4 regions of the Arthrobacter sp. CJL-S3 genome follow, and region 1 is predicted to be linked to each of the others. Evidence: predicted binding sites of a transcription regulator. Region 1 holds the regulator's gene; each other region holds the start of a gene.
The links. The regulator HrcA, encoded in region 1, represses chaperone genes, less so after heat shock. The targets are predictions, from matches to a motif close to TTNGCACTCGNNNNNNNCGAGTGCNAA.

Region 1 (7,878 bases):
CACTGGCCGACCGGATGCTCCAGTACACCGGCGTGGTCCAGTCCCGTGACATGAAGGCCCAGTACCTGGACCGCATGGACATTGAGCGCGAACGCGGCATCACCATCAAGTCCCAGGCAGTCCGTATGCCCTGGGAGCTCGACGGCGTCAGCTACGCGCTGAACATGATCGACACTCCCGGACACGTTGACTTCACCTACGAGGTTTCCCGCTCGCTCGCGGCCTGCGAAGGCGCCGTGCTGCTGGTCGACGCGGCCCAGGGCATCGAGGCCCAGACTCTCGCCAACCTCTACCTGGCGATGGAAAACAACCTCACCATCATCCCGGTCCTGAACAAGATCGACCTCCCGGCGGCCCAGCCCGAGAAATATGCGGCGGAACTGGCCAACCTGATCGGTGGCGACCCCGACGAGGTGCTCCGCGTCTCCGGCAAGACCGGCATGGGCGTCGAGGTCCTGCTCGACAAGATCGTCCGCGACCTTCCGGCCCCCAAGGGTGACCCCAACGCCCCGGCCCGCGCCATGATCTTCGACTCGGTCTACGACACCTACCGCGGCGTGGTCACCTACGTCCGCGTGGTTGACGGCATGCTGCACCCGCGCGAACGCATCCAGATGATGTCCACCCGCGCCACCCACGAACTCCTCGAGATCGGCGTCAGCTCCCCGGAGCCGACCCCCTCCAAGGGCCTCGGCGTCGGTGAAGTGGGCTACCTCATCACCGGCGTGAAGGACGTCCGCCTGTCCAAGGTCGGCGACACCGTCACCAACCTGGCCAAGCCGGCCTCCGAATCCCTGCCCGGCTACGCCGATGCCAAGCCGATGGTCTTCTCCGGCCTGTATCCGCTGGACGGCACGGACTACCCGGTGCTCCGCGACGCGCTTGAGAAGCTGATGCTCAACGACGCCGCCCTGGTGTACGAACCGGAGACGTCCGCCGCGCTGGGCTTCGGCTTCCGCGTGGGATTCCTGGGCCTGCTGCACCTGGAAATCACCCGCGAGCGGCTCGAACGCGAATACAACCTGGACCTCATTTCCACCGCCCCCAACGTGGAATACGAGGTCACGCTGGAGGACAAGAAGGTCGTCCACGTGACGAACCCCAGCGAATACCCCACCGGCAAGATCGCGGAAGTCCGCGAACCGATGGTCGCCGCCACCATCCTGGCGCCGAACGAGTTTGTCGGCGCCATCATGGAGCTGTGCCAGAGCCGGCGCGGCGTCATGGGCGGCATGGACTACCTCTCCGAGGACCGGGTGGAGATCCGCTACCGCCTGCCGCTGGCCGAGATCGTCTTCGACTTCTTCGACATCCTCAAGTCCAAGACCCGCGGCTACGGCTCGCTGGACTGGAAGGCCGACGGCGACCAGGTCGCCGACCTGGTCAAGGTCGACATCATGCTCCAGGGCGAACAGGTGGATGCCTTCTCCGCCATCACACACCGTGACAAGGCCTACGCCTACGGCGTGATGATGACCGGCAAGCTGCGCGAACTCATTCCGCGGCAGCAGTTCGAGGTCCCGATCCAGGCCGCCATCGGTTCCCGGATCATCGCCCGGGAAAGCATCCGCGCCATCCGCAAGGACGTGCTCGCGAAGTGCTACGGCGGTGACATCACCCGCAAGCGCAAACTGCTGGAAAAGCAGAAGGAAGGCAAGAAGCGCATGAAGATGGTGGGCCGCGTCGAGGTCCCGCAGGAAGCCTTCATCGCCGCCCTCACCACGGACGAATCCAAGGACAAGGCCAAGAAGTAGCAGTGCCAGCAATGACTGTCCCCATGCATGCAGGCCTTCCTGCACAGGCAGGCCCGGACCGTGCCTAGCGCCCTCCCGCTGGGCGACCCGGCGCCGCCGGACGGGCTTCTGCCGGCCCAGGCGCTGGAAGGCGCCGCCGGCCGGGCCTTCGGGCTGTACGTGCACATCCCGTTCTGTGCCGTGCGCTGCGGCTACTGCGACTTCAACACCTACACCGCCACGGAGCTCGGCGGCGGGGCCTCCCAGGACGCCTACGCCGGCACCGCCGTCGCGGAGGTCGACTTCGCGGCGGCGGTCCTGCAGCGCAGCGGCCTGCCGGCACGCCCGCTCAGCACGGTCTTTTTCGGCGGCGGAACACCCACTCTGCTCCCCGCCGCGGACCTGGCCCGGATCCTCACCACCGCCATCGCGGCCTGGGGCCTCGAGCCCGGCGCCGAGGTGACCACCGAGGCGAACCCGGACTCCGTCACCCCCGAATCCCTGCAGCTGCTGGCCGACGCCGGCTTCACCCGGGTGTCCTTCGGCATGCAGTCCGCGGTGCCGCACGTCCTCAAAGTGCTTGACCGCACCCACACCCCCAGCAGGGTGCCCCAGGCGGTCCAGTGGGCAAGGGATGCCGGCCTCGCCGTCAGCCTCGACCTCATCTACGGGACGCCCGGGGAGTCGCTGGCCGACTGGCGCTACTCGCTGGAGACGGCACTGTCCTACGGTCCCGACCACATCAGCGCCTACGCGCTGATCGTCGAGGAAGGCACCAAACTGGCCGCGCAGATCCGCCGCGGCGAGGTGCCGGGAATCGACGACGACGACCATGCGGCCAAGTACGAACTCGCCGACGAACTCATTTCGGCCGGCGGGCTCTCCTGGTACGAGGTCAGCAACTGGTCCCGGACCCCGGAGCAGGCCTGCCGCCACAACCTCGCCTACTGGCGCGGGGACGACTGGTGGGGGATCGGCCCGGGCGCGCACTCACACGTCGGCGGCGTGCGCTGGTGGAACGTCAAGCACCCCACCGCCTATGCCAACCGTCTCGGGTCCGGGCTCTCGCCGGCCGCCGGCCGGGAAACCCTCGATTCGGAGACCCGCAACGTGGAGCGCGTCATGCTCGAAGCGCGGCTGAACTCCGGGCTGGAGATTGCCAGCCTGGGCGGGCTGGGCGACACCGGGCGGCACGCCGTCGCCGGACTCATCGCCGACGGTCTCGTGGATCCTGTGGCGGCCTTCCGCGGCCGCCTCGTGCTGACGCTCAAGGGCCGGCTGCTCGCCGACGCCGTGGTCCGCAGGATCCTGCCCGACTGACACCGGCGTTCGGAACCGAACTCAGGCCCGCCGGGAAGGCTCAGGTCACGCCGGACGTTCCGGGCCGGACGTCCCCGTCAGGGCAGGGGCTGCGGGCCTACTTGATCCAGCGGAGGTTGTACTCATAGCGGTGCGGCTGGCCGCGGTTGACGTGGATGCCGGCCGCGACCGAGAAGCACGTCACGGCGATCCAGATGACCGTGGCCAGCACCGCGAAGATGTTGCCCACCACCGGGACGAAGACCAGCAGGTTGCACACCACGGCAGCAATCGTGGGGGGCAGCGTGAAGTTGAGGGCTTCCTTGGACTCCTGCGCCGTGAACGGGCCGCGGTCCTTGAAGATCAAATAAATCAGCAGCGAGGGAACGCAGCCCAGGATGCCGCCGAAGTGCGCCAGCGTAGCCCACTGCCGGTCCTCGTTTGCCGTCAGCGGCAGCGCATTCGCGGGAACGCCGTGGTACGGGGGCTGGCCATGGCCGGCCTGGTTGCCAGTGTGTTCGCGTGCGTCATCTGCCACGGTGTCGTCCTTCGGATTGCGGTGGTGCGTTGCTGCCTGGAGGTGCCAGGGCTGCGCCGGGTGCGTAGCCGCCTTATCAAGAATACTTGCTCGGGCGCGGATTCACCGATCGGCCCGCTGGCGGAGCTGCGCGGCGGGGCGCTTCAGGGGACGGTGAGGAAGTCGATGACCTCCTCCACCCGGCCCAGCAGGGAGGGTTCCAGGTCGGCGTAGCTCCGGACCGCGCCAAGAAGCTTCTGCCAGCCCAGGCCGATGTCCTCCTTGGTGCTGTGCGGCCAGCCGAAGGCCATCAGGATCCCGGTCTTCCAGTCCACGCCGCGGGGGATCACCGGCCACTTCTCGATGCCCAGCACGGCGGGCCGGATCGCCTGCCAGACATCGACGTAGGGGTGGCCGACGATCAGGACGTTGCCGGCCGCGCCGGGGGACGCCATTACCGCCTCCGCGATCCGGGATTCCTTGGAATCGGGCACCAGATGGTCCACCAGGACGCCGAGCCGGCGCCCGGGCCCGGGCCCGAAGGCCGCCACGGCACCGGCCAGGTCATCAATGCCGTGCAGCGGTTCGACGACGATGCCCTCCACCCGGAGATCGTCGCCCCAGACCCGTTCGACGAGCTCGGCGTCGTGCTTGCCCTCCACCCAGATGCGGCTCGCCTTGGCCACCTGGGCGCGCTGGCCGGCCACCCGGACGGAGCCGGAGGCGGTTCTGGTACCGCCGGCGGGTGCCGCGGCGGCACGGGGCGCCGGTGGCATCAGCCGGATCGGCTGGCCCTCCAGCAGGAAGCCGAAGCCGAGGCGGAAGGACCGGGACTTGCCGCGGCGGTCTTCGAGGGCCACCACGACCATGCCGCCGGACTTCTCCACCCGGGTGACGGCCCCCACCCAGCCGGACTGCACATCCTCAAGCACCATTCCGCGCTCCACCGGCACTTCAGGCAGCTGGGCCTTGGCGGGGGCGGACAGGTCCTGAGGGCCCCAATTCTGGTACGACATCGGTTACACACTGCTTTACGCTCGGTTTGCTGCGGCGGGCTGTGCCCGAAAACACCCGCCCCAGGAGGAACGCCCGGAGCGAATTCAATGCTAACAATGCGGCGACTCATATTAGACTGGTTAGCACTTAGGCATGTCGAGTGCTAATCACCATGTCTTGGTGCCGGAACAGTGTCCGGCGCGGCCGGCGACCGGCGGCACCGGATGCGGGACAGTCGAATGGAGGTGGAGCGTGAGCGAACCACGCAAGCTCGAAGTGCTGCGCGCCATCGTGGAGGACTACGTCCATTCACGGGAACCCGTCGGCTCCAAAGCCCTCGTGGAGCGGCACCACCTCGGGGTGTCCAGTGCCACGATCCGAAATGACATGGCTGCCCTGGAAGATGAGGGCCTCATCACGGCGCCGCACACAAGCGCCGGGCGCATCCCCACCGACAAGGGCTACCGGCTCTTCGTGGACCAGATTTCGGCGGTCAAGCCGCTCTCACCGGCGGAACGCCGCGCCATCCAGGCCCTGCTGGAGGGCTCCGATGACCTCGACCACGTCCTCGACCGGACCGTGCGGCTGCTCGCGCAGCTGACCAACCAGGTCGCCGTCGTGCAGTACCCCCACCTGAGCCGGGCCAAGGTCCGGCACATCGAATTCGTCCTGCTGGCTCCCCGCAAGGTGCTCGCAGTGCTGATCGCGGACACCGGCAAGGTGGAACAGCGCGTCATCGACGCGGGGCAGGAACTCTCCGAGGAGGTCCTCTCCGAACTGCGCACACGGTTCCTCGGCAGCCTCTCGGGCACTCCGCTGAACCTGCTGCCGCAGACGCTGCAGTCGGTCATTGCCAGCTGCCCGCCCGCGCGGCGCAGCGCCGCGCAGGCGCTGGCGCGCGGCCTGGAGGCCCTGGCCACCAGCAGCCGCGAGGAGCGGATGGTCATGGCCGGGACCGCCAACCTCGCCCGCTCCAACGTCGACTTCCCGCTGAGCATCGGCCCGGTGCTGGAAGCCCTCGAGGAGCAGGTGGTCATGCTCCGCCTGCTGAGCGACATGGCCGAGGACCCGCGGGGCGTGACGGTGAGCATCGGCCGGGAAAACCCCTACGACGGACTCGCCGAGGCCTCCGTGGTGGCGACCGGCTACGGCCCGGACGCGACGGCGAAAGTCGGCGTGCTGGGCCCCACCCGCATGGACTATCCGACCACCATGGCCGCCGTCCGGGCCGTGGCCCGTTACCTTTCGCGGATTCTCGGCCCCTGACGAACCGCGCAGACCCGCGTCCACCCGCCGGCCCAACGGGCCGACACCAGACTTCTTGCCCCTAACAGGCAGTGCCCCACCGGCAGTACAAAAAGGAAGAGATACACATTTTGAGCAGCCATTACGACGTTCTGGGAGTCTCCCGCGAAGCTACCGGAGAAGAGATCAAGAAGGCCTACCGCAAGCTCGCGCGGACCCTCCACCCGGACGTGAACCCGGGGGACGACGCCTCGGACCGCTTCAAGGCAGTCACCCACGCCTACGAGGTGCTGTCCGATCCGCAGAAACGCCGGATCTACGACACGACGGGCAACGAGAACGGCACCGACAACGGCTTCGGCGGCGGCAGCTACGCCGGCCAGGGCTTCGCGTTCCAGGACATTTTCGAGACCTTCTTCGGCGCCGGCGGCCAGGCCGGACCGGCCTCCAGGGTCCGCCGCGGCCAGGACGCCCTGATCAGCGTCCGGATCGACCTCCGCGACGCCGTCTTCGGCGTCAACAAGAAAATCGAAGTGGACACGGCCGTCACCTGCCCCACCTGCGACGGCTCGTGCTGCCGTGCAGGCAGCCACCCGGAACGCTGTGACATCTGCGGCGGCAGCGGCCAGGTCCAGCGCGCCGTGCGTTCCATCCTCGGCCAGGTCATGACGACGGCCCCCTGCGGGTCCTGCGAGGGCTTCGGCACCGTCATCAAGGACCCCTGCAACGAATGCGCCGGCCAGGGCCGGATCCGCAGCCGGCGTTCCCTGACGGTCAAGGTTCCCGCCGGTGTCGCCACCGGCACCCGCATCCAGCTCTCCGGGCAGGGTGAGGCCGGACCTGCCGGCGGCCCCGCGGGCGACCTGTACGTCGAGATCCGGGTCAACAACGACGCCACGTACGTGCGCGACGGCGACGACCTGCACGCGAGCCTCAACATCCCCATGACGGCCGCCGCGCTGGGCACCGAGCTGACCCTCGACACCTTCGACGGCCGCCAGGAGATCGATGTCAAGGCCGGCACCCAGTCCGGCGAGGTCATTACGCTCCGCGGGCTCGGCGTCACCCACCTGCGCGGCTACGGCCGCGGCGACCTCAAGGTCCACCTCCAGGTGGACACCCCCGCCAAGCTCGATGCCGCCCAGGAGGATCTGCTCCGCCAGCTCGCCAAGCTGCGCGGGGAACAGTTCAGCGAAGGAAAGCTCGCCGCGAGCGGCGGGGTCTTCGCGAAGCTTCGGGACCGGCTCGGTAACCTGTAGCGGTGAGCAACCCGGTCTTCTTCACCGCCCCCGGCACCCTGGACGGGCTGGCCCCCGGGTCCGTCTTCGTCCTTGACGGTCCCGAGGCCCGCCATGCCGTCACGGTGAAGCGCCTTGGCGTGGGGGAGACCGTGGACATCGCCGACGGCGCCGGAAAACGCCTCACCGGCACCGTGGCCGCGGTCGCGCCCGGCGAACTGTCCGTGGAGTGCTCCGGACTCGCGGAGGAGCCCCGGCCCGCGGTGCGGCTCGTCCTGGTCCAGGCCCTCGCAAAGGGCGACCGGGATGAACTCGCCGCCGAAACCGCCACCGAACTGGGGATCGACGCCGTCGTCCCCTGGCAGGCGGAACGTTCGATTGTCCGCTGGAAGGCCGAACGCGCTGCGAAAGCCCACGCCAAGTGGCAGTCCGTCGTCACGGCGGCGGCCAAGCAGGCACGCCGCGCCTGGATTCCCCGGGTCCGCCCCGCCGTCGACGGCGCCGGGCTGCAGGCGGCGGTGGCCGCGGCCGACCTGGCCATCATCCTGCACGAGGACGCCGTGCGTCCGCTGCGTCAGGTGCTGGAGGCCTGGCTTGCGGCCGGCCCCACCGACAGCCCCGCCGGCTCAGCGGCCGGCAGGGATGCTGCCGGCGGCGGCGCTGCGGTCGACGGGGAAGATCAGGGCCGCGAGGTGCTGCTGATCGTCGGACCCGAGGGCGGCATCAGCCCGCGGGAAGTGACCAGGCTCTGCGACGCCGGCGCGGTGACGGCCCTGCTGGGGCACCATGTGCTGCGCTCGTCCACGGCCGGTCCCGCCGCCACGGTCCTCGCCAGCGACATCCTCGGCCG
Region 2 (7,878 bases), 860 kb from region 1:
CCCGGTCATGCTCGCCGCCATCTCCCTCACCGTGCGCCCCGGCGAGGACGACTACGAACTGCAGCTCACCGAACAGGCCAGGATCAACCCTGCCCTGATCCGGCACCTGAAAACCATCCACGGGATCGTCTTCGACATCAACGCCGTCACCCGCATGGCGTACAGCACCGCCCGGTTTGATCCCCAGCCGGTCCTCGACCGCCTGGGCACCCTCATCCAGCCCATCCACGGCGCCGAGGTCGAGCACAACCTCCTGGTCTCCACGTTTGCGGACCTGTCCGGGAGTCTCGAGGATCCGTGGATCAACGAGAACCACCCCCTCGTCGGGGCGCTGGGGCGCGCCGCAGCCGGCGGGACCGTGGAGGTTCCCGAGCTCAAAGCCGGGCGCTTCCCGAGCACCGACGAGCGCGATCCCGCCGATGAGCTGCTGCTGCTGGACGCCGACGCGGACCAGCAGTACGTCGTCGACGCCGTCCGCGCCGGTGACTCGCTCGTGGTCAGCAGCCCGCCGGGCACCGGCCAGACCCAGACAGCCATCAACACCATCGGCGCCCTCGTCGACCAGGGCAAGACCGTCCTCGTGGTGGGGGACCGCCGGGCCAGCCTCGGCGAGATCTCCGCAGAGCTGGACACCTTTGGGCTGGACTCCACCCTGTTCCAGCTCGCCGGCAACACCACCCCGCTGCAGCTCAAGGGCCAGCTGGTCCGCGCCATCATGCGCAACGAAAAATCCCTGGAGCCGCAGCTCAGCAACCTGCACACCACCCTGATCGAGCACCGCCACGCCCTTCGGGACCACGTCGCGTCGCTGCACAATGTCCGCCAGCGCTGGGGCTGCTCGCCCTACGAAGCCATGCAGTCGCTGGCCGAGCTGACGTCGCTCCAGCCTGCACCGGCGACCACGGTCCGGCTCAAGCGCAGCGTGCTGGACAACATCCGCGACCGCGAGGAACTCGCCGGGCGGCTCCACCGCGCCGCCGAACTGGGCAGCTTCAGCCGGTCCTCGACGGCAAGCCCCTGGCACGGCGCCCGCCTCCTGACCCGCAAGGAAACCCAGGAAGCCCAGCAGGTGGCCCGCACGGTGGCCGGCAAGCTGCCGCAGCTGCGCGAACTGATGAACGGCGTCGCCGACCACGCCGAAATCCGCCTCGGCCGCACCTTCGCCGAATGGGGCGACCAGGTTGAGCTGCTCGTCGCGGTCCGCGAAAGCCTCGACAAATTCACCGCCGACATCTTCGACCGCCCGGTCCATGACCTCATCTCCGCCACCGCGGCCTCCTCCTGGCGGCGCGAACGGAACATCGAGATGCCGTCCATGCAGCGTTCCCGCCTGCGCCGGGTGGCCAAGGAATATGTCCGCCCGGGTGTCCACATCGCCGATCTGCACAGCTCCCTGGTCCTCGTCCAGGAGCAGCGGGCCGCATGGTCCGGCTACGCCACGACGCAGCGCCACCCGGCAGTCCCGTCCGGCCTCGGCGAGATCATCGCCCTGTACCGCGAGCTGGAAGCGGAGCTGGCCGAGCTCGGCCAGGCCGTCCGGCACACCGCCGCGGGCGGCGAGTTGCACACCACGCCCTATGAAGAATTGATGGAGCGGCTGGAACGGCTGGTTGCCGACACCGGGACGCTCGAGACGTTGCCGGAGCGGACGCTGCTGGTCGAAAACATGCGCGAGCATGGGCTCGGCGAGCTGCTCGCCGACCTTGCCGAGCGTGAGGTGCCCGCCGAGTCGGTCGCCACGGAGCTTGAGCTCGCTTGGTGGCAGTCGGCGCTGGAAGCCATGATCAGCGGCGACGATTACCTCGCCATGTCCGACGGCGACGCCCTGCGCCAGCTCGAAGCCGAATACCGCCTCGCCGACAACGCCCACATCGCCAGCGGCGCGGCCCGGCTGCGCTGGCAGCTGGCCCAACGGTGGCGGGCAGCCATCGCGGAGCACCCGCGCCAGGCGGAGCTGCTGCGCAGCCTGCTCAAGGACGGCCGGGTAACGCTTCCGGCGCTGACCGGGCAGGCCGCGGAACTGCTGCCCATGCTGGTGCCGGTGTGGTCGGTGAGCCCGTATCTCCTGACGGCGGTCCTGCCTGTGGAGCAGAGGTTCGACGCGGTTGTCATCCTCGATGCCGAGGCGACGTCGCTGCAGGCTGTCCTGCCGGCCATCGCCCGCTCGAAACAGGTCATCGCCTTCGGTGACGACCGGATCGCCAGCCCGCGGACCTTCACCGTGGGCGTGGAGCGGCTTGCCGCCGGCGAGAGCTCCCACCAGGGCGTGGAGAGCGCCTACCAGGCTCTGTCGACCGTGTTGCCCACCTGGAGCCTGCACACCGTCTACCGCGCCGTGGATGAAGACCTCGTCCGGCAGCTGAGCAAGGGCTTCTACGACGGCGGACTTCGCCGGCTGCCGGAAGGCCAGTCCGCGACCGGGCTGGACCGCGCCCTGACGGTGGAATACCTGCCGGACGGCACGGGACTGCCCAGCGCCGACCAGGACGGTGTCGAATCCGTCGTGGCAGAGGTCAACCGTGCGGTGGAGCTGGTCTTCGAACACGCCCGGCTGCGGCCGCGGACGTCGCTGGCTGTCGTCACCGGCAGCCTCCGGCATGCAGCCCGGATCGGCGAGTCCATCCGGCTGCAGCTGCCCAATTACCCGATGCTGGCCAGTTTCTTCACCGCCGGCGACGAATCCTTCCGCGTGGTGGACCTGGAACGCGCCCAAGGCCTGGTCCGGGACCATGTGATCTTCTCCCCGGGGTACGGACGCACTCCGCACGGGCGGGCTCTGCACAGCCTGGGACCGCTGTCCCTGGCCGGAGGGCGGGCCAAGTTCGCCCTCGCCATGACACGGGCGCGGCGTTCGCTGCACGTGCTGAGCTGCTTCCGCCCCGAGGACCTCGACGTGACCCGGCTGAACCACGGCGCGGTCGACTTCTACGAACTGCTGGACCGTGAAATCGCGGGCAACTCCGATCTTGGCAGCCCGGCATCGCGGGCCGCCGCCAGCGAACAGGCCCTGGGGGCTGACCCCCTCGTTGCGGATCTCGGCGACCGGCTCCGGGCCCGGGGTGCCCGGGTCTGGCACCAGTACGACGGTGCCCTGAACATGGTGGCCGCGGCCGACCCGTTGAGCACGCTCGGACAGGACGACGCCGAGATTCCCCGGCCCGTGGCGATTGAGTCCGACGGCACCGAGCAGTACCGGCGGCTGACGGTCCGCGAACGCAACAGGCTCCGTCCGCAGCTTTTGGAACGACTCGGCTGGCGCTACATGCCACTATGGACCATAGAGGTCTTCACCGATCCGTCGGCCTGCGCCGACCGCATCGGCGGATATCTCGGCCTGGAAAAGCCGGCGGTGACGCACCGGAAACAGGCCGCGCCGGGATTCTTCGACGACGACTTCGAGAACCTTGCCGTCAGCGAAGCGCAGGCCTCGGAGCGGCGGGCCCCGGCCGGAGCGCCGGACAGCGCGCATCAGGACAGAACAGATCAGGGCAGCAAGGAGGCCGGCGGCATGACTGCGGACGGCGATACCCAGAACCACGGCGATACCCGGAACCACGGCGATACCCGGAACGACCGCGATGGCCAGGACGACCGCAGCCAGACCAGCGGTGAAGCCCGGGACGACAGCCGGGACAGCGCCGCGCACCAGCCCGCACCGGCGGCAGCCGCGGCCGGTGTGCTGCCGAACAAGGCCGCTGAAGATGATCCGCGGCGCTGGGGCGACGAGCCGGGCGGCTACGACCACGACTCCTGGCTTGAGGAACAGAAGCCTCCGCACTGGGGCTAAGATTCTTCCCGGCCCGGACCGCCCCGGGGCGGGCTTCCGGGAGGGCCCCTGCCAAGGGATCACCTGACGGGACGGCCGGCTAGCCATTGGCGCCTGCCACCAGGACGAAGAACAGCTTCCCCTGTGTGGAGGCACCGGCGAGGCGACCGGCCTGATCGGCGTCGGCAGCGACCACCAGGAGGCCGTCCGTCTCCCCGGTTGCGAGCCATTGGCCGGAGCCGTTGCCGTGCTCGGAGGTCCACAGCACCGGCACCGCGGCGGCCAGCACCTGCGTTGCTGCCGGCTGGTCAAAGCTGTTGCCGGTGGTCATCACGACGTTGACGAGTTGCCCCGGGGAGAGCAGCTGGATCGAGGCGGGATCGGCCATCCGGAGCGGCACGGCGGCGGATCCCGGAGGGCTTCCTGCCAGCAAGCCGGGACCAAGGAGCTGGGCGTCAGATAGGAGTTGGCCCCTGCGCAGGGCCACCGCGAGCTGTTTGCCCTGCAGGGACTCGGCGCTGCCGTAGCTGCCTGCGGGCACCAGACCGCGCGGGACGCTCAGCGCCGTCAGGTCATCCGGGCCCAGTGTTTGCCCGGCCGGGAGGTCCCGTGCGGCGGCGAGGGCAGAGACCGTAAAGGCCGGTGCCGGGGTCAGCTGCTGGACGGTGAGACCGGCCGCCACACACAGCAGCAGCGCCACGCCCAGCCGCCGGTTGCGGGAAAGCCAACGGGCCAGCCGCCTGCGGGGAGACGGCCCAGCGGGTCCTGGCCGACGCCGCGGACCTGAAGGGGCCGACCGGACTCGGCGGCGCGCGCGCGACCCGCCGTTTCGGAGAACCGATAGAGGGTGCCACGCGCCATGAAAAAAGGCCCGAGGGCTGACTTCAGGGACGACGTCTGCGGACAGGACGGGAAGGGCGGGGGTGGACATAGCCCGACACTATGCAGCGGTGCGGACGCCGGACAGGCGTGCTGTGGGCTATGTGGACAACCAGCCAGGCAGGCACGAACCGGAACGGGGGCGCAGCCCCAGGCAGGTCCTAGCTGGCGGAAGCGGCGGCAGGCGCCGGAGTTGCGGCCGGGGCGGGAGCCGGTGAGACGGTGCTGCCTTTGGCGTCGCGGGAGTCGGTCCGGTAGAAGCCGGAACCCTTGAAGACGACGCCGACGCTGTTGAACTTCTTGCGAAGGGTCCCCTGGCACTCGGGGCAGGACGTGAGGGAGCTGTCGGTGAACGACTGCACGATCTCGAAGGCGTGGCTGCAGTCCTTGCAGGCGTATGCATACGTGGGCACTGGAAATCCTCCTCTGGGACAAACGAGCAGGTCCCGTGCTGTCCGGTGGGGACCGCGGTCGACGTGTCCGTCTCCGCAATCCGTCCCTTAGCAGTCGCAGGGCCTGAGTGCTAATTCTATCACCCCTGCGGCGCGTCCTTTTATGCGCTAACCGTGCTGCAGCGTGAGCAGGCCCGCCGGGGTCAGGGCGGCGGCCACCTTCCGATCAAAGGGCTCTGCCGGGATGCTGCCGGCGGGCAGGACCTCGCCGTCGTACACAACTGCGGCAGTCGGCAGGGGCGGCAGCCCGCCGTCGGCGGCCGGGGCCCCGGACCCGAGGAGGGTAGCCAGCGCCGCCAGGAACTTGTCGTAGTAGCCGCCGCCCTGGCCGATCCGGTTGCCGGAGTAGTCGACGGCGGTGGCCGGCAGGAAGATGCCGTCGGTGTGCTGCATGACGGCAGTGCCGTGGCGTTCCCCCGCTGGCTCCTGGATCGGCGCGTAACGGCTCCGGACAAATTCCGATGCCGGTGTCCAGTACACCCAGCTCAGCGCCAGGCCGGGTTCACAGACCGGAAGCAGTACCTGATGGCCGGCCTTATGCAGGGCTGCCAGCAGGGGAGCGGTCGGCGGCTCGGAACCTACCCCAAGATAGGCGGCAAAAGTGCCCGGGCCGCCACCGGTCAGGCCGGATGCCCAGGCAAGTCCGTGCCCGGCAATTCCCGCGGCGGCGTTTTCCAGCCGGTCCGGCGTGAGCCCCGCGCGCCGGGCGCGGTGGCTTGCCCGGATCTCTTCCTTCGACGCCATGCCCGTGGTCCTTAAGTGTGATGCGGCCCGGCAAACAGCTGTTCTCCCGGCGGCTCGAATGATTACCCAATGTTTGGTCCCTCCGTTAGATTAGTCGAGTGACTACACCCAACGCTCCCGTCCGCAAGGCCGTCATCCCCGCAGCCGGCCTCGGCACCAGATTCCTTCCGGCCACCAAGGCCATGCCCAAGGAAATGCTGCCCGTCGTCGACAAGCCGGCCATCCAGTACGTCGTGGAGGAAGCCGTCAAAGTCGGTCTGAACGACATCCTGATGATCACCGGCCGCAACAAGCGCGCGCTGGAGGACCACTTCGACCGCGTCCCCACGCTGGAAGCCATGCTTGAGGCCAAGGGAGACACTGCCAAGCTCGAGTCCATCCAGGCGGCCAGCAACCTGGGCGACATCCACTACGTCCGCCAGGGCGATCCGATGGGCCTGGGCCACGCCGTGCTCCGCGCGAAGCAGCACGTGGGTTATGAGCCGTTTGCGGTCCTGTTGGGCGATGACCTGATCGATGCCCGCGATGACCTTCTCAGCACCATGATCGAGGTCCAAGCGAAGACCGGGGGTTCGGTGGTCGCGCTGATCGAGGTTGAGCCCTCTGAAATCAGCGCCTACGGCTGTGCCGATGTCCAGGCGATCGGCGGCGAAGAGTACGTACGGATCAACCACCTGGTCGAGAAGCCTGACGTCAAGGACGCGCCGTCGAACCTGGCCATCATCGGCCGCTATGTCCTCCACCCGGCGGTCTTCGAGGTGCTGGAACGCACTGCCCCCGGCCGCGGCGGCGAAATCCAGCTCACTGACGCGCTGCAGGAGCTCGCTGCCGGTGACGGCGAGGGCTACGGCGTGTACGGCGTCGTTTTCCGTGGCCGCCGCTACGACACCGGCGATAAGCTCAGCTACCTCAAGGCCTGCGTCCAGCTGGCCTGCGACAGTGACGATCTGGGTCCCGGCCTGCGGGAATGGCTGCCGGGCTTCGCCGCGAGCCTGGCTCCCAGCCTGACCAAGTAGCCCCGGTGGGGGGCAGCTTCCACTGGCCGGTGACGCTTGAAAGCGGCGACCTTGTGCTGCGCCCGATCCGTTACCGGGACCGCAAGGAATGGACCGAGGTCCGTTCCCGCAACAGCGAGTGGCTGGCCCCCTGGGAAGCGTCCAACCCCGTTCCCGGGGGTGGCCTTCCCGACTACCGCCACATGGTGCGTTCCCTCAAGACGCAGGCCGCCCAGGCCACGGCCCTGCCGTTCCTGATTACAGAGCGGACCCCGGGTTTCCGGGAGCCTGTCATCGTGGGTCAACTGACGGTCTCCTCCATTGTGTGGGGCTCGGCCATGATGGCCACCCTCGGCTACTGGGTGGACAAGGACCGGGCCGGGCACGGCATCGCGCCGACCGCGGTGGCGCTCGTGACGGACTACTGCTTCCAGAACCTTGGGCTGCATCGGATGGAAATCAACATCCGGCCCGAAAACGGGCCCAGCCTCCGGGTGGTCGAGAAGCTCGGCTTCCGCGACGAGGGCTACCGGCCGAGGTACCTGCACATCAATGGTGAATGGGCCGACCATCGGACCTTCGCGCTGACCGCTGAAGAAGTGCCGGAGGGGCTTCTGGAGCGGTGGCAGCAGAGCCGCCCCGCGTAGCCGTCAGACCCGTGCTGACCAGCGCTTACGTCATCAATCCAGTCAATTGACAGTTCCCCCGCGACACACCGGGGACAATGCGGCCCCGGACCCCGTATTGCTCATACGGTTTTGGTGTGGATATCCCTCTTAGCAGCTCTGTGATCCTTGTCATTGCTGTTGCGCTCTGGATTGTGTGGGTTGCCCCCTACATGCTCCGGAACGGACGCCACCAACTGCAGCCCGCGGGCGAGCTTGCGGCGGACTTCATCGATCTCGAAACAGCAGCCCCCCAAGCCGGGAACGTCATGAAGATGGCGGCCCAGCAGGAGAAACCCATGACCAGCACCCAGCGCACCGAGTCCGCCCCGGGCACCACCGGACACGACGGCGGCCACACAACGGCGGCCGCCGGC
Region 3 (7,878 bases), 880 kb from region 1:
CTTGAGGCGGAAAGCGCCTGGAACTGCGGGAAATAGTTGACCAGGCCGTCCAGGACGGGGAGCACCTTGTCCCGGCTGTCCAGGCCCACATGCACGTGGACGCCGTAGATCACCATCTGGCGGCCCCACCACTGCGTGCGGTCAATGAGCTTGGCGTAGCGTTCCTTGTCGGTCACCGGCTGCAGCTGCGGCGGGCTGAAGGGGTGGCTGCCCGCGCAGAAGATCTCGACGCCCATCGGATCGGTGACATCACGGACGGCGGCGAGGGAGCTGCTCAGGTCCGCCTTCGCTTCCGCCACGGTGTTGCAGACCCCGGTGACCAGCTCCACCGTGTTCAGCAGCAGCTCCTGCTTGATGTGCGGGTGCTCGTCGTCCTCGTTCAGCTCGGGATGCCGCGCGGCGACCCCGCGGAGGACCTCCTGGGCCACGGAGGCCAGTTCCCCGGTTTCCGCATCCACGAGGGCGAGTTCCCATTCCACACCAAGAGTTGATTGCCTGGATGAAGCGAAATCAATCTTCATGTGGTCCCTTCGTTGTTTTGCTGTCCGTTTCCCTGCCCCGTCCGGCTTTCGTCTTGGGCGGAATTGCCGGACAGTTGGCGAGGCAACGGTGGCTCAAGTCTAGTGCAGGGGTAGCATCGAGCCGGTGGCCAGATTGCAGCGAAGACGTGAAAGTATTCACAAAAGTACCCGGACCGCAACGGTTCTGACGGCAGTTCTGGGGCTTGTCCTCGGAACCGCCTCCTGCTCCGGGACCCCGACGCCGGACCCCGCGGCGGATTCCGCCACCCCGGCGGCCCCCGTAGCGACCGCACCCGCCGCCCCGGTGCCACCTGCGGAACCGCCGGGAGATCCGTCAGATCCGGCACCCCCGTCGGATCCGTCCGCAACGCTGCCGGACGATCCCGATACCTTCCCCCGCGCCGGGACCCGGCCGCTCGGCTGGGGGCCGCAGCAGCGGGACGCAACCGCCGCCGCACGGGCCGTGGCCGCGATGACCCCCGAGCAGCGGGCCGGGCAGGTCCTGCTGCCCTTCTACCGCGGACTCGACCACGAGGCCCAGGCCGCGCGCATCGAGCGCCTGCACCTGGCCGGGTCCATCATCATGGCCGACAACGTCCCGGGAACACCGGACGGACGGGTGGACACCGCCAAAATGCACGGCGTCGCCAGCCGGCTCCAGGCCGCGGCACAGGCCGGCGGCCGCAGCTGGCCCGGGCTGATCGGCGTCGACCAGGAAGGCGGCGTGGTGGCACGGCTGCGGGCGCCGCTGACCGAATGGCCCGCCCCGATGAGCTACGGCGCGGCGGGAAGCGGGCCGCTCGCCGGCGAGGCCGGCCAGGCCATGGCCTCCGAACTCGCGGCACTGGGCTTCAACACCGACTTCGCCCCGACCTCCGACGTCACCATGGGCCCGGCCGATCCGACCATCGGAGCCCGGTCAATGTCCGGAAACGCCGACGCCGCGTCCGGCTTCGGCGTCGCCTTTTCCCAGGGGATGCTGGCCGCGGGGCTGCTGCCGGCCGCGAAACACTTTCCCGGCCACGGTTCCGTCAGCGTCGATTCCCATGCCCGGCTGCCGGTCCAGGGCGCCAGCCTGGAGCAGCTCCGGGCCAGGGACCTGAAGCCCTTCCAGGCAGCCATCGACGCCGGCCTGCCGATGGTCATGACCGGCCACATCGCCGTGCCCGCGCTCGAGCCCGGCGTTCCCGCCTCCCTGTCCGGGGCGGCGTACGCCGAACTGCGCGGCATGGGATTCCAGGGCGTGGCCGTCACGGACGCGCTCACCATGGGCGCGGTCAAGGGACCGTACCCCCATGACTCCGCCGCTCCGCTGGCCCTGGCCGCCGGCGCTGATCTGCTGCTGATGCCCGCCAACGTGGAGGCGGCCCATGCCGCGATCATAGCCGCGGTGCGCAGCGGCGCCCTGCCGCCCGAACGTCTCGCCGAGGCGGCACAGCGCGTCGTCACCATGATGATCTGGCGCGCCCGCACCGGCGCCGGGCCCGGAACGGCGCCCGGCAGCGGCAGCGGCCTGTCCCAGGAAGTCTCCGCGGCGGCCATCACCGTGCTGGCCGGGCCCTGCGACGGACCGATCGTGCCCACCAGCGTCCGGGTGACGGGCGGCTCGGCCCAGGACCGGGCGCGCTTCGCCGCCGCGGCCCGGAACGCCGGCATCAGCATCGGTGCGGGGCCGCTCGTCTCGCTCATCGGCGCCCCGGCATCACGGGCCTCCGGGTCCGCACCGGCCGCCCCGCAGACGCCGGCGGACGTGGCAGTCGCCCTCGACGCGCCCTGGCCGCTGGCACACTCCACGGCCCCGGCCAGGATCGCCCTCTACGGCCGGAGCCAGGGCGCTTTCGACGCGCTGGCCGCCGTGCTGGCCGGACACGCCAGGGCCCCTGGCAAGCTTCCGGTCGCCGTCGGGGCCCAGCATCCGGGCACCGGCTGCGCCTGAGATCCGGCCGGCACGGCCGGCCGGCGCCCGGGAACGCGCCGGCACGGCCCGGCCTGTCGTTTAATGGAGGGGTGCCCATCCTGAATAAAGACATGACCCTCTGCATCTCGCTCTCGGCCCGGCCGAGCAACAACGGGACGCGCTTCCACAACCACCTGTATGACCAGCTTGGCCTGAACTGGATCTACAAGGCCTTCGCCCCCACGGACCTCGGCCAGGCGATCGCCGGCGTCCGCGGCCTCGGGATCCGCGGCTGCGCCGTGTCGATGCCGTACAAGGAGGACGTCATCGCGCTCGTGGATGTGATGGACCCGTCCGCGAAAGCGATCGACTCGGTCAACACGATCGTCAACGACGGCGGCACCCTCACCGCCTACAACACCGACTACACGGCGATCGAGCAGCTGCTGCAGCGCAACGCCGTGCCCGCGACGTACTCGGTGCTGCTCCGGGGCGCCGGCGGCATGGCGAAGGCCACCGCCGCGGCCCTGCGCGACGCCGGGTTCCGGGATGTCACCGTGATCGCGCGCAACGAGGAGGCGGGGCGGGCGCTCGCCGGGCTCTACGGCTTCGCCTGGCGCGCCGACGTCGATGCCCTGACGGCCGACATGATCATCAACGTGACACCCATCGGAATGGCAGGGGGCCCGGACGCCGAGGCCCTGTCCTTCCCGCCGGAGGCCGTGGACGCCGCGAGGGTGGTGTTCGACGTCGTTGCGCTGCCGGCCGAGACCCCTCTGATCAAGGCCGCCCGAGCCGCCGGCAAGACCGTGATCACCGGTGCGGAGGTGGCGACCATCCAGGCGCTGGAGCAGTTTGTTCTGTACACGGGGATCCGGCCCAGCGACGAGCAGGTCCGGGCCGCCGAGGACTTCATGCGGGCCCAGTAGCCTCCCGCGAATCCGCGAATCCGCGAATCCGCGAATCCGCGAATTCGGGAAACCGCAAACCCGCGCCTCCGCGAATCGGGAACCCGGGAATCCGGCGGGTCCGGCTGCCCGGACAGCTGCCCGAGCCTAGACCGGCTCCACCGAGATGGCCACCCGCTCCTCCCCGATCCGGGTGAGGACCAGGGTGGCTGTCTTTTTGCCCTTGTTCTTCCCTCCCGGAAGCAGCTGTTTGCGCAGCTCCTCCGGGGTGACCGAGGTGCCGCGCTTCTTGATGTCCAGGACGCCGATGCCCTGGTCCCTGACCCAGGCCTTGAGCGCCTTGACGTTGTACGGCATCACCTCGAGGACCTTGTAGGGCCGGGCAAAGGGGGTGTCCCGCAGCTCCGGGGCGCAGATGTAGGCGATGTGCTCGTCCACGAGGTGCCCGCCCAGCAGGAGCGCGACGTCGGCCACCAGCCCGGCGCGGATGACGGCGCCGTCGGGCTCGTAAAGGTAGCCCTCGACCGGCCCCACCGGCGCGACCGGGCCGCCGTCGAAGTCCTCGGCGCTGGTGAGCTCCGCCGCGCCCGCGGGGCCCAGAAGCAGGGCGGCACGCCGGATGCCCGGCCGCCGGACCGCGTTGAACCACAGCGCCACTTCGGTGACGTCCCCGCCCACCGACACCCACTGCGCCTCGCAGTTCCTGGGCACCGAGTCGTGCGGCATGCCCGGGCCCATCTTCACACCCACGGCCAGGCCGCGCCGGCCAGGGACTCGACGAAGGACAGCGGCGGGGAAAAGTCCTCCGGATCCCAGAGCCGCTTCGTGCCCGAGGTGGAGGTGGTCCGGCGCGCCGGGTCCAGCCACACGCCGTCCATCCCGTCGAGGGCCACCGTCGTCGCGTCGGAATGGACCACCGTGGCGTTCCGGAACGGGATCAGGTTCATCGTGGCGCAGGCCGCCGTCGTCTCGTCCCGTTCCACGGCGGTGACCTGGATGTCGAGCGAGGCGAGTGCCATGGCATCGCCGCCGAGGCCGCAGCCCAGGTCCGCGACATGCTGCACGCCGGCTTCCGCGAAGCGCTGCGCATGCCGGGCCGCCACGGTGAGCCGGGTGGCCTGCTCCAGGCCCGCCTGGGTGAAAATCATCTGCCGGGCGAACTCGCCGAATTTGGCCTCAGCCTTGGTCCGCAGCCGCGACTGGGTGAGGACGGCGGAGACGAGTTCGGGGGAGTGGCCGGCCTTCCGGAGCGAGGCGTTGAGACGGAACGCCTCGTCCTCCTTGTAGGGGCCCAGCGACGCCAGCAGCTCCCAGCCCTCGGGGTTCAGCAGCGGGGCGATTTGGTCCTGCGGTGCGTCAGACATGGGATCAAGCCTAGTTCAGGGCGGGCCGGCGCCGTGCGCCCGATAAGGTTGACGGCATGGAAGACAGCGGCACGGCAAACAGCGGCACGGGCGAGGACTACCAGGAGGAAGGCGCCGCCCGGCAGGACGCCGACGGCGGCCGCCCCGCCCGCCAGGGGCTCGCCCGCTTCGCCCGCCCGGCGCTGATCGCCGGCGGCATCATCGCCGTCGTCTGTGTGGCCCTTCTGGTCATCATCTTCTTCCTGGACTCCTTCAACGCCACCGTCTATTCAGTCGGCGGCCAGGACGTCCAGGACGCCTCCGACCAGGCGAAGGCCATCCGCGAGAACTACGCCGGGGCCCGCGCCGGCGGCGTCGCATTCCTGGCCCTGGGCCTTGGCCTGGCCGCGGCCGGGGGCCTGGTGCTGTACCGGCACCGGAACGAGACCGACTCCGACGACGGCGACAACGGCGAGGATGTCGACTTCGAGGACCTCGGCGGACGGTAGTCCGGCACCGGCACCGCGGACATGTCCAGCGCCCGGCGCCGGCATCGAGCACAACGCCCAAATGTCCCCGGGCCGCGCCCAGGAATGGGCATGTCCCCGGGAGTCCGGCGTTCACCGGGAACGAATTTCTGGCACTCGCCTTGACCGAGTGCTAAGTACTTACATAGAGTCGTCATTAGCACTCTCCCTAGGAGGGTGCTAACACCTGAAGCTTTACAGCCAGGCTGCTGCCGGCACCGCGACGACGGTCTGTACGCCTTGGCACCACAGCTTTGATGTCCACGAATTTGCTGACGAAAAGGAGAGGTCATTGTCGGTCTCTATTAAGCCTCTTGAGGATCGTATTGTTGTCCGCCCGCTCGAAGCCGAGCAGACCACGGCTTCCGGCCTGGTCATCCCGGACTCCGCGCAGGAAAAGCCGCAGGAAGGCGAAGTTGTTGCAGTAGGCCCCGGCCGCTTTGACGACAACGGCAACCGCGTTCCGATCGACGTCACCATTGGCGACGTTGTGATCTACTCCAAGTACGGCGGAACTGAAGTCAAGACCGGCGGCACCGAGTACCTCGTGCTGTCCGCCCGCGACGTCCTGGCGATCGTCGTAAAGTAACTCTCTTGGACCCCGCGCCGCCGATCCTCCTTTGACGGGTCAGTTGCGCGGGGTTCTGTCTTTGAAAGGACAAAACCATGGCAAAGCAGCTCGCGTTTAACGACGCTGCCCGCCGGTCGCTTGAAGCCGGCATCGATAAGCTCGCCAACACGGTCAAGGTGACGCTCGGCCCGCGCGGCCGCAACGTCGTGCTGGACAAGAAGTGGGGCGCCCCCACGATCACCAACGATGGCGTCACCATCGCCCGTGAAGTCGAACTGGACGACCCCTACGAGAACCTTGGCGCGCAGCTGGCCAAGGAGGTCGCCACCAAGACCAACGATGTTGCCGGTGACGGCACCACCACCGCCACGGTGCTGGCACAGGCCCTCGTCAAGGAAGGCCTCCGCAACGTTGCGGCAGGCGCCGCCCCGGGCCAGATCAAGCGCGGCATCGAGGTCTCGGTTGAGGCCATCGCCGCCCGCCTGCTCGAAAACGCCCGCCCGGTCGAAGGCACCCAGGTCGCCAACGTCGCCTCCATCTCCGCCCAGAGCGACGAGATCGGCGAACTGCTGGCCGAGGCATTCGACAAGGTCGGCAAGGATGGTGTGATCACCATCGAGGAATCCTCCACCACGCAGACCGAACTGGTCCTCACCGAGGGCATGCAGTTCGACAAGGGCTACCTGTCCCCGTACTTCGTCACCGACGCGGAACGCCAGGAAGCTGTCCTCGAAGACGCCCTGATCCTGATCAACCAGGGCAAGATCTCCTCGGTCCAGGACTTCCTGCCGCTGCTGGAGAAGGCGCTGCAGAGCTCCAAGCCGCTCTTCATCATCGCCGAGGACGTCGACGGCGAGGCACTCTCCACGCTGATCGTCAACCGCATCCGCGGCACCCTGAACGTCGTTGCCGTCAAGGCACCGGGCTTCGGTGACCGCCGCAAGGCCATGCTGCAGGACATCGCCACCCTCACGGGCGCACAGGTTGTCTCGCCGGAACTGGGCCTCAGCCTGGACACGGTCGGCCTCGAGGTGCTGGGCACCGCCCGGCGCATCACCGTCACCAAGGACAACACCACCATCGTTGACGGCGCCGGTTCGGCCGAGGACGTCGCAGCCCGGGTTTCCCAGCTGCGCGCCGAGCTGACCCGCACCGACTCCGACTGGGACAAGGAAAAGCTGCAGGAACGCCTGGCCAAGCTGGCCGGCGGCATCGGCGTGATCAAGGTCGGCGCAGCCACCGAGGTCGAGCTCAAGGAAAAGAAGCACCGCATCGAGGACGCCGTGTCCTCGACCCGCGCTGCCCTGGAAGAAGGCATCGTCGCCGGCGGCGGCGCCGCCCTCATCCACGCCCTCAAGGCGCTCGACGAGGACCCGGCCGTCCAGGCCCTCGAGGGCGACGCGGCAGCTGCTGTCGGCATCGTCCGCCGGGCACTGACCCAGCCGCTGCGCTGGATCGCCCAGAACGCCGGCTTCGACGGCTACGTTGTCGTCGCCAAGGTCGCGGAATCGGCCAACAACCAGGGCTTCAACGCCAAGACCGGCGAATACGAAGACCTGATCGCTGCCGGCGTCATCGACCCCGTGAAGGTGACGCGTGCGGCCCTCCGCAACGCGGCGTCCATCGCGGCACTGGTGCTCACCACGGAAACCCTCGTGGTCGAGAAGCCTGCCAACGAAGACGAGCACGCAGGCCACAGCCACTAGGCTGCAGCCAGCGCATAAAAGAACCGGTCCAGCCTCCGCTGGGCCGGTTCTTTTGTGTCCATGATGCCCCAGGCGGCCCGAATAGTTCCCGCCCAATCGGACTGGCCGGCGTCGGCGGGCGTGGCAGACTGGTGCCATGCTGCTGGACGAGCTCGTGATAACCAGTGATGCCGTGGCCTCGACCCGCTCCCGGCTGGAGAAAGTCGCAGCGCTGGCCGACCTGCTGCGCCGGATGGAGCCCGGGGACATCGCGACGGCCGTCGGCCTGCTCATCGCCAGGCCGCGGCAGGGCCGGGTCGGGGTCGGTTGGCGCGGTATGACAGCGGCCATGGGGGAGCCGGCTGCCGAGCCAAGCCTTACCGTCGCCGACGTCGATGCTGCGCTGGGGCGGCTGCTCGGCATGAG
Region 4 (7,878 bases), 1.5 Mb from region 1:
TCATCGAAGAGCGACGGTTCGCCGAACAGCTGCTGCTGGCCGGCCAGGGCGGGCGCGGCCTGCGCGGCCGGTGTGCCCTGGGCGGCTGCGGGAGCGGTCCCGGCGGAGGGGGCCGGCGCCTCGGCGGCGGCGCCGAAGCCGGGGCCCTGCCGGACGGCGACGCCCTGCTGGTACGCCGTCGCAGCGGCGCGCGCGCGGTCATCCGCGGCCTCGTTCAGGTCGTGCCCGGCGTGGCCGCGCACCCATTCGAATGTGTACTTGCGGCCGGCCAGCGCCTGGTCAATGTCTTTGAGCAGCTCGACGTTCATAACGGGCTTGCCGTCGGACTTGCGCCAGCCCTTGCGTTTCCAGCCCGGCATCCACTTGGTGACGGAGTTGATGACGTACTGGCTGTCGCAGAGGATGTGCAGGTGCTCGCCCGGCAGGTGCGCGGTGGAGCGGAACAGGTCCAGCACGGCCATGAGCTCGCCCATGTTGTTGGTGCCGTGCGGCCATCCCCCGGCCCGCCAGCAGTCGTCGCTCACATACCAGGCCCATCCGGCCGGGCCGGGATTTCCTAAAGCCGAACCGTCGGCTGCTGCTGTAATCGTCACTGCACTATCCTGCCAGACCGGGACGGCCTCCAACGCCGACGGCGGCCCCACCAGAAGGTGGGACCGCCGTCGTTGAACTGGACGTTCAGCGCTGGACTGGCCGGCGCCGGAAGCCGGGTGGTTAGAAACCGCCCATGCCTCCCATGCCGCCCATGTCGTCGCCGCCGCCCATGGCCGGGGAGTTCTTCTCCGGCTTGTCGGCCACAACGGCCTCGGTGGTGAGGAACAGGCCGGCAATGGAAGCCGCGTTCTGCAGGGCAGAGCGGGTGACCTTGACCGGGTCGTTGATGCCGGCAGCCAGCAGGTCGACGTACTCGCCGGTTGCTGCGTTCAGGCCGTGGCCTGCAGGCAGGCCGCGGACCTTGTCGACGACAACGCCGGGCTCGAGGCCGGCGTTGAAGGCGATCTGCTTCAGCGGGGCGTCGATGGCAACGCGGACGATGTTCGCACCGGTTGCCTCGTCGCCTTCGAGCTGCAGGTTGGCGAATGCCTTGGCACCGGCCTGGATCAGGGCGACGCCACCGCCGGCGACGATGCCCTCTTCAACAGCAGCCTTGGCGTTGCGGACAGCGTCCTCAATGCGGTGCTTGCGTTCCTTGAGCTCGACCTCGGTTGCGGCACCGGCCTTGATGACTGCAACGCCGCCGGCCAGCTTGGCCAGGCGTTCCTGCAGCTTCTCGCGGTCGTAATCCGAATCGGAGTTCTCGATTTCGGCGCGGATCTGGGAAACGCGGCCGGCAATCTGGTCAGCGTCGCCTGCACCCTCGACGATGGTGGTCTCGTCCTTGGTCACAACGACCTTGCGGGCGCGGCCCAGGAGTTCGAGTCCGGCGGTCTCAAGCTTGAGGCCGACTTCCTCGGAGATGACCTGGCCACCGGTGAGGATGGCGATGTCGGCGAGCTGCGCCTTGCGGCGGTCGCCGAAGCCCGGAGCCTTGACGGCGACGGACTTGAAGGTGCCACGGATCTTGTTGACGATCAGGGTGGCCAGGGCCTCGCCCTCGATGTCTTCGGCGATGATCAGCAGCGGCTTGGAGGACTGCATGACCTTCTCGAGGACAGCAACCAGTTCCTTGACGTTGGAGATCTTCGAGTTGACGATCAGGATGTACGGATCCTCAAGGACCGTTTCCTGGCGCTCAGCGTCGGTGACGAAGTATGCGGAGATGTAGCCCTTGTCGAAGCGCATGCCTTCGGTGAGCTCCAGCTCGAGGCCGAACGTGTTCGACTCCTCGACGGTGATGACGCCTTCCTTGCCGACCTTATCCAGGGCTTCGGCAATCAGGGCGCCAATCTCGTTGTCACCGGCAGAGATCGACGCGGTGGCGGCAATCTCTTCCTTGGTTTCGATTTCCTTGGCGGAGGCCAGGAGCTCGCGGGTGACAGCTTCGACAGCCTTCTCGATGCCGCGCTTGAGGGACAGGGGATCAGCGCCGGCCGCGACGTTGCGCAGGCCTTCCTTGACCAGGGCCTGAGCCAGCACGGTGGCAGTGGTGGTACCGTCGCCGGCGACGTCATCCGTCTTCTTGGCAACTTCCTTGACCAGCTCGGCGCCGATCTTCTCGTAAGGATCGTCCAGCTCGATCTCCTTGGCGATGGAAACACCATCGTTGGTGATCGTGGGGGCGCCCCACTTCTTTTCGAGGACGACGTTGCGTCCACGCGGGCCGAGGGTGACCTTGACGGCGTCGGCGAGGATGTTCAGGCCCCGCTCAAGACCGCGGCGTGCCTCTTCATCAAATGCAATGATCTTGGCCATAACGGCAGTAGTCCTTTCGGGACAGTCGTTAAGAATGAACCTTTGCTGCGGTGCCCGCGACGGACGATCCTTGCCCTGCGGCCTCTGTATGCCGCCGGGCCAGGGATCTCACCCCAGCCAGGTGTTTCTTTCGCTCCCGGAGGCGGCTGCTGCAACTTCGCGGCCGGGCGAACCGGGCGTCGTTTTAGCAGTCAATACGCGGGAGTGCTAACTCAATAATTAGCACTCCCCCGGGGAGAGTGCAAGCAGTGCGCGCGGGGGAACGCCCTGCACCGGCCCGCTGGCGGTGCTCCGGCACGACGCAATACGCTACGGGCGATTAACTCCCGTTGCTGCTGGCCGTCTCGCTGCCGCTCATAGTTGCCGTGTTGTCCGCACCGTACGTGTAGACGACGTAGTTCGCGGAGCTGATATCACCGTTGGCATCGAAGCCGATCCGCCCGGATTCGCCGTCGTAGTCGGGCTGCTTCCCGGCCCGGAGGACGTCGAGGCACTCCTGGTAGCTCTTGCAGACCGCGGCGTCGCCGGAGGGCCCGGAGCCGCCGGACGCCTGGACCTTGCCGCCGGAGACGGCGATCAGGCTGGCCGCAACGGAGGCGCCGGCGTCGTCCTCCGCCGCGGCGGCCGCAACGGCGGCGAGGTTGACGGCGTCGTACGTCTCAGCGGCAAAGGTCATGTCCGCCAGCGCGGGATCCACGGACACCAGTTCGCCCTGGAAGTGCGCGGAGGCAAAGGTCCCGGGCAGGATCCCCCGGGCACCGCTGAGGGCGCTGGAGCCGAGGCCTGGGCCGTACTGGTTGACCGCACCGTCGCTGAGGATGAGCTTCGTTCCGGCAACGCCGGCGTTGTTCAGCTCGGCAATGGCGCCCTGCGCCCCGGTCCGGGAGACCAGGACGACGGCGTCGGGAGCCGCCGCCTTCACGGCAGCGGCCGCCTGCTGGGCCTGGCCCGGGACGAACCCCGCGACGGCGACGGACCCGAGGCCGGACTGCTGCGCTGCGGCGGCGACCGCGGTGGAGACGTCCTTGCCGTAGCTGCCTTCCTCGTACACCACGGCGAGGGTGGAGGCACCGCTGTCCTTGGCGAGCTTGACCAGCACGGGGGCCTGCGCAACGTCGGCTGCCGAGGTCCGGAAATAGAAGCCGCCGCTCTCATAGCTGCTGAGCCCGCGGGCGGCGTTCGCGGGGGAAATGATGGCGATCCTGGCGTTGGAGAGGACATCGATGGCGGCGGGCGCCCGGCTCGAGTCCGTCGGGCCGATGACGACGTCGGCTTTGGCGGCGACCAGCGCCTTGGCCTGCGCTGCGGTGTCCGTGCCGATGGTCTCCGGGAGCAGCTCCACCGGTTTTCCTTTGTGGCCGCCGGCGGCGTTGATTTCCTTGACGGCAAGTTTTGCGGCGGCCAGCTGGGGGGCGTTGAGGAAGCTCTGCGGGCCGGTGTTGTCGAGGATCAGCCCGATCCGCAGGGTGCCGTCACCGCTCGCGTCCGCCTGCCCCACGCGGGCGCCGCCTGTAGGGGCCAGACACGCGGTTGTGGTCAGGGCAGCAGCCGCGGCCACTGCCACGGCGCGGCCGATCCGCTGGGCGGCAGACCGGCGCCGGGGAGCGCTGCCGGGAGCCCTTCGAGCGGCGGCGTTGCCGGCAGCTTCCTGCGGGGCGTGCGCTGCGGCGGCGAAAGTCACTGGACGGGCCGGACGCTTTCGGCCTGCGGGCCTTTTTCGCCCTCGCCGACCTCGAGTTCGACCCGCTGCCCCTCGTCCAGGGCACGGTAGCCCTCCCCCGCGATGGCAGACCAGTGCACAAAGACATCGGCCCCGGAGCTGTCCACGGTGATAAACCCGTAGCCTTTCTCGGCGTTGAACCATTTGACGGTTCCCAATGCCATGGTGGCCACACTTTCAGTTGACTGGCGGGCGGCCCACCACAATGTGGGCCGCGGAATGCGTCACGCAGGATGCAGGCACAGGATGCAGACACAGTCCGCAATTACTGTACCCACAGCCCTGTGCCGGAGCGCAGGGCGGGGTCGGGTCAGGGGTTCAATAGTTATTCAGGCGTAACCGGAACGGACTACTGGAAACCTGGCGCCAGGACAACAACGAGCGGGAGCTGGAATTCGGCCGAGTCCACGACGGTCGGGATGCCCAGGAGTTTGCCAAGGGCTTCGGCGTTGCTCTTCTGCGCGGCCCCGCTGTAGAAAATGACGGAACGCTGCTGGGGCGCACCGCCCCAGTTCCCGACTGTGCCGATCGTCCAGCCGGCGGTGGAGACGGTTCCGCCCACCCGGGTGGCCAGTCCCGCAGTGCCCGAGGCGTTGTAGACCGCTACGGGCTGGGTCTTGTCGACGACGGCGGCCGCGGAGGCGGCCGCGGAGGGGGTGGCGGACGCGGTGGGCGCTGCGCTGGCCTCCACGCTCACCGGGGCCGGGCTGGTCGGCTCGGGGCTGGTCGGCTCGGGCGCGGAGGCCGTGTGTGCGGGTGACGCGGAGGCGCTGCTGCCCACCTGCTCGGCCGAGACCGCCATCGTCTCGCCGGCGGAGGAGAATCCCAGCTTCGGCAGAATCAGGAAAGCCACGAGGCCGACGGCCAACGCCGCGGCGCCGACGGCCAGGATGGACCCCAGACGGCGGCGTCGGCGGGTTTCGGCGACGGCCCGGTGGACACCCTGGCGTGTGGAGGTCTCCGGGACCCGATCAAATTCATCCCGAGCGTATTTGGTCATGGTAAAAACGACGTCCTTGCTGATTTCTGACGATGTGCCCACGCCGGCGTCCGCGCGGGAATCCGCGCTTCCGGCTGTGCATTACGCGTCTGAGCCCAAGCGGCGAGCAGTGCGCGCACGTTGGCGTGACGTACGTAGTCTACGCAATCTCTTCACCAGCATCGGATCGTGGGCTAGTGCATCCTCGGTGTCGATGAGGGCGTTCAGGAGTTGGTAGTAGTGCGTGGCGGAGAGGTCGAAGAGCTCCCGGATGGCTTGTTCCTTGGCGCCGGCGTATTTCCACCACTGCCGTTCCAGCGCCAGCATCTGCTGGTCCCGGCTGCCCAACGGCGACTCGGGACTGGTCACGGCGGCGACAGATTCCGCCGTCGAAAGGTGCTCCTGCGCTTGTTCGGCCACGACACACTCCCTGCTTGTTCCGGTACGGCTGGATCGGTGAAAAGTCTTCACCCATGTTACGGGCGAATAACAGTGCTGTCATTCGCCACCCTGCGAGAATAAGCCCTGTGCCTACCTCCGACTCCCTTGACTCCGATGCCCTGTTCGAGCTGGAGCCCGCAGTGACCCGATCCGTGGGCTTCGCCGAGCTGGCCAGCCTGCCGCTGCCTGAGCTCGTGGCTGCCGGCTGGGCCGGAGCGCTGGCCCCGGTCGAGGGGAAGTTGCGCGAGGTCCTGTCGTTCCTCGGCCGGGAAGTCGCCGAGGGCCACGAGGTGCTCCCGTCGCCGTCGAACGTGCTGCGGGCGTTCCGGCGGCCGCTGGCGGACGTCCGGGTTCTGATCGTGGGCCAGGATCCGTATCCGACGCCCGGCCATGCCGTCGGGCTGTCCTTCGCCGTCGACGGCGCCACCCGGCCCATCCCGCGCAGCCTCGTGAATATCTACAAGGAACTCGAGGCCGATCTGGGGCTGCCGCCGCGGATCCACGGCGACCTCAGCGGCTGGGCGGACCAGGGGGTGCTGCTGCTGAACAGGGTTCTCAGCGTCCGGGCCGGGGAGGCCGGCTCGCACCGGAACAAGGGCTGGGAAGCCATCACGGCGGCGGCGATCAGCGCCGTGGCGGACCGTGTCACCGCCGACGGCTCGCCCGCGCCGCTCGTGGCGATCCTGTGGGGCCGCGACGCCGGGACCGTCCGGCCGCTGCTGGGCTCCACACCCGTGATCTCCAGCGCCCATCCGAGTCCGCTCTCGGCCTCGCGGGGATTCTTCGGTTCCCGTCCGTTCAGCCATGCCAACACGCTGCTTCAGGAGCAAGGCGACGGCACGGTGGACTGGGAACTTCCTCCGCTCCCCTAGCAGGCGTCCCGGTCGGGCTTCACAGTCAGGCTTCACAGGCAGGGTTCGGCCCAGGGTTGTTGGCGGTTGTTGGCTAGGCTTGGCTTCATGACCTCAGTCCCCGCAGCCACCTCCGCCACCCGGAAATCCCGCCCGCAGACCAACCTCACCGTCCTGCGCCGCGAGCAGCTCTCTCCGCACATGGTCCGGATTATTGCCGGCGGGCCGGGCTTCGCCGGCTACGTGAACAACTCCTTCGTGGACCGTTACGTCAAGATCGTGTTCCCGCAGCCCGGGATCGACTACCCGGAACCGCTGGACCTCTGGGAAGTCCGGGAGTCTATGCCACGGGATCAGTGGCCGCACACCCGGACCTACACCGTCCGCTGGGTCGACGAGGCCGCCGGCGAACTCGCCATCGACTTCGTGATCCACGGCGATGAGGGCCTCGCAGGACCGTGGGCCGCGGCCGCGCGGCCCGGCGACGCCCTGACCTTCACCGGCCCCGGCGGCGGGTACAACCCGGATCCGGCCGCGGACTGGTACCTCTTCGCGGGCGACGAGTCCGCACTGCCGGCCATCGGCGCCTCCATCGAATCGCTGCCGGAGGATGCCCACGGGCTGGCCTTCCTTGAGGTGGACGGCGACGCGGACATCCAGGCCATCGCCGCGCCGGCCGGTGTGGAACTGCGCTGGCTCCTGCGCGGCGGTGTGCCTGCCGGGGCCAGCGGACTGCTGGTCAGCGCGGTGCGCGACGCCACCTGGCCGGAGGGCCGCGTGCAGGTGTTTGCGCACGGCGAGCGCGGCTACATGAAGAGCCTGCGGGAGGTGCTCTACGCGCAGCGCGGGCTGGAGCGCTCCCAGGTTTCGCTCTCCGGCTACTGGGCGATGGGCCGGGTGGAGGACGACTTCCAGGCCGAGAAAAAGCTGCCCATCGGGAAGATCTAACAGCACGATCCGGCCAGGTGTCGCGGGGTTTCCCCACCTTTGCCATCACAACGGCGGGGCTCGCCGGCCCGGCGGCCCGCCACGCCGTCGGGACCCTGCAAAAGTGGGGAAACCCGGCGGCGCAGGGTGCCCAGGAGACCTACCGGCGCCGGGCCCGCCGTCGTTCGTTGCTGGCCAGGCCGCGCGTCAGGGGCCGGGCGAGCGTGTCACCGAGGACGATGCCGGCCGCGACCCCCATCACGATGGCCCCGGCGTTGAGCATCCCGCCGGCGCCGATGAGGATCTCGGATTCCTCAATGGTCAATACATACATGGATCGGAATATGGTGAGTCCGGGCAGCAGGATCAACACTGCCGGAACGGCGACCACCAGCTGCGGGGCGCCCATCCGCAGGGCGAGCACGCGGGCCAGCAGACCGATCACCACGGCGGCGAGGGCCGGTGCGAACCGCGGCCCGATACCCGCGGCTTCACCCCCGATGAGGACCAGGTAACCGATGACGCCCACGGCCGCGGTGGGAAGCAGCAGCGCCCAGCTGGTCTGTTCGGTGATTCCGATCGCGACGACGGCGATGGCAACCATGATG

Region 2: AC06G6_RS14310 (FmdB family zinc ribbon protein) is a predicted target of HrcA. The motif match lies at 5,146-5,172, and genes of this name have one in related genera.
Region 3: groES (co-chaperone GroES) is a predicted target of HrcA. The motif match lies at 5,307-5,333, and genes of this name have one in related genera.
Region 4: groL (chaperonin GroEL) is a predicted target of HrcA. The motif match lies at 2,537-2,563, and genes of this name have one in related genera.

Annotation. Positions count from the first base shown of each region.
Region 1 covers NZ_CM160046.1:2,290,622-2,298,499, reverse strand. The annotation lists gene lepA (translation elongation factor 4) at 1-1,754, shown strand, start outside; gene hemW (radical SAM family heme chaperone HemW) at 1,815-3,053, shown strand; gene AC06G6_RS10400 (DUF4870 domain-containing protein) at 3,151-3,570, opposite strand; gene AC06G6_RS10395 (DUF3097 domain-containing protein) at 3,714-4,565, opposite strand; gene hrcA (heat-inducible transcriptional repressor HrcA) at 4,798-5,811, shown strand; gene dnaJ (molecular chaperone DnaJ) at 5,922-7,049, shown strand; gene AC06G6_RS10380 (16S rRNA (uracil(1498)-N(3))-methyltransferase) at 7,052-7,878, shown strand, end outside.
Region 2 covers NZ_CM160046.1:3,147,555-3,155,432, reverse strand. The annotation lists gene AC06G6_RS14320 (AAA family ATPase) at 1-3,787, shown strand, start outside; gene AC06G6_RS14315 (RcpC/CpaB family pilus assembly protein) at 3,867-4,457, opposite strand; gene AC06G6_RS14310 (FmdB family zinc ribbon protein) at 4,807-5,058, opposite strand; gene AC06G6_RS14305 (5-formyltetrahydrofolate cyclo-ligase) at 5,206-5,841, opposite strand; gene galU (UTP--glucose-1-phosphate uridylyltransferase GalU) at 5,940-6,857, shown strand; gene AC06G6_RS14295 (GNAT family N-acetyltransferase) at 6,863-7,483, shown strand; gene AC06G6_RS14290 (hypothetical protein) at 7,600-7,878, shown strand, end outside.
Region 3 covers NZ_CM160046.1:3,173,821-3,181,698, reverse strand. The annotation lists gene AC06G6_RS14435 (glutamate--cysteine ligase) at 1-521, opposite strand, end outside; gene AC06G6_RS14430 (glycoside hydrolase family 3 N-terminal domain-containing protein) at 826-2,457, shown strand; gene AC06G6_RS14425 (shikimate 5-dehydrogenase) at 2,550-3,347, shown strand; partial or broken gene AC06G6_RS14420 (THUMP-like domain-containing protein) at 3,474-4,690, opposite strand; gene AC06G6_RS14415 (hypothetical protein) at 4,747-5,178, shown strand; gene groES (co-chaperone GroES) at 5,489-5,785, shown strand; gene groL (chaperonin GroEL) at 5,863-7,473, shown strand; gene AC06G6_RS14400 (ATP-dependent DNA ligase) at 7,610-7,878, shown strand, end outside.
Region 4 covers NZ_CM160046.1:750,335-758,212, reverse strand. The annotation lists gene AC06G6_RS03505 (RNase H family protein) at 1-593, opposite strand, end outside; gene groL (chaperonin GroEL) at 715-2,352, opposite strand; gene AC06G6_RS03495 (ABC transporter substrate-binding protein) at 2,672-4,033, opposite strand; gene AC06G6_RS03490 (cold-shock protein) at 4,030-4,236, opposite strand; gene AC06G6_RS03485 (LytR C-terminal domain-containing protein) at 4,422-5,072, opposite strand; gene AC06G6_RS03480 (DUF3263 domain-containing protein) at 5,154-5,471, opposite strand; gene AC06G6_RS03475 (uracil-DNA glycosylase) at 5,579-6,364, shown strand; gene AC06G6_RS03470 (siderophore-interacting protein) at 6,452-7,291, shown strand; gene AC06G6_RS03465 (threonine/serine exporter family protein) at 7,431-7,878, opposite strand, start outside.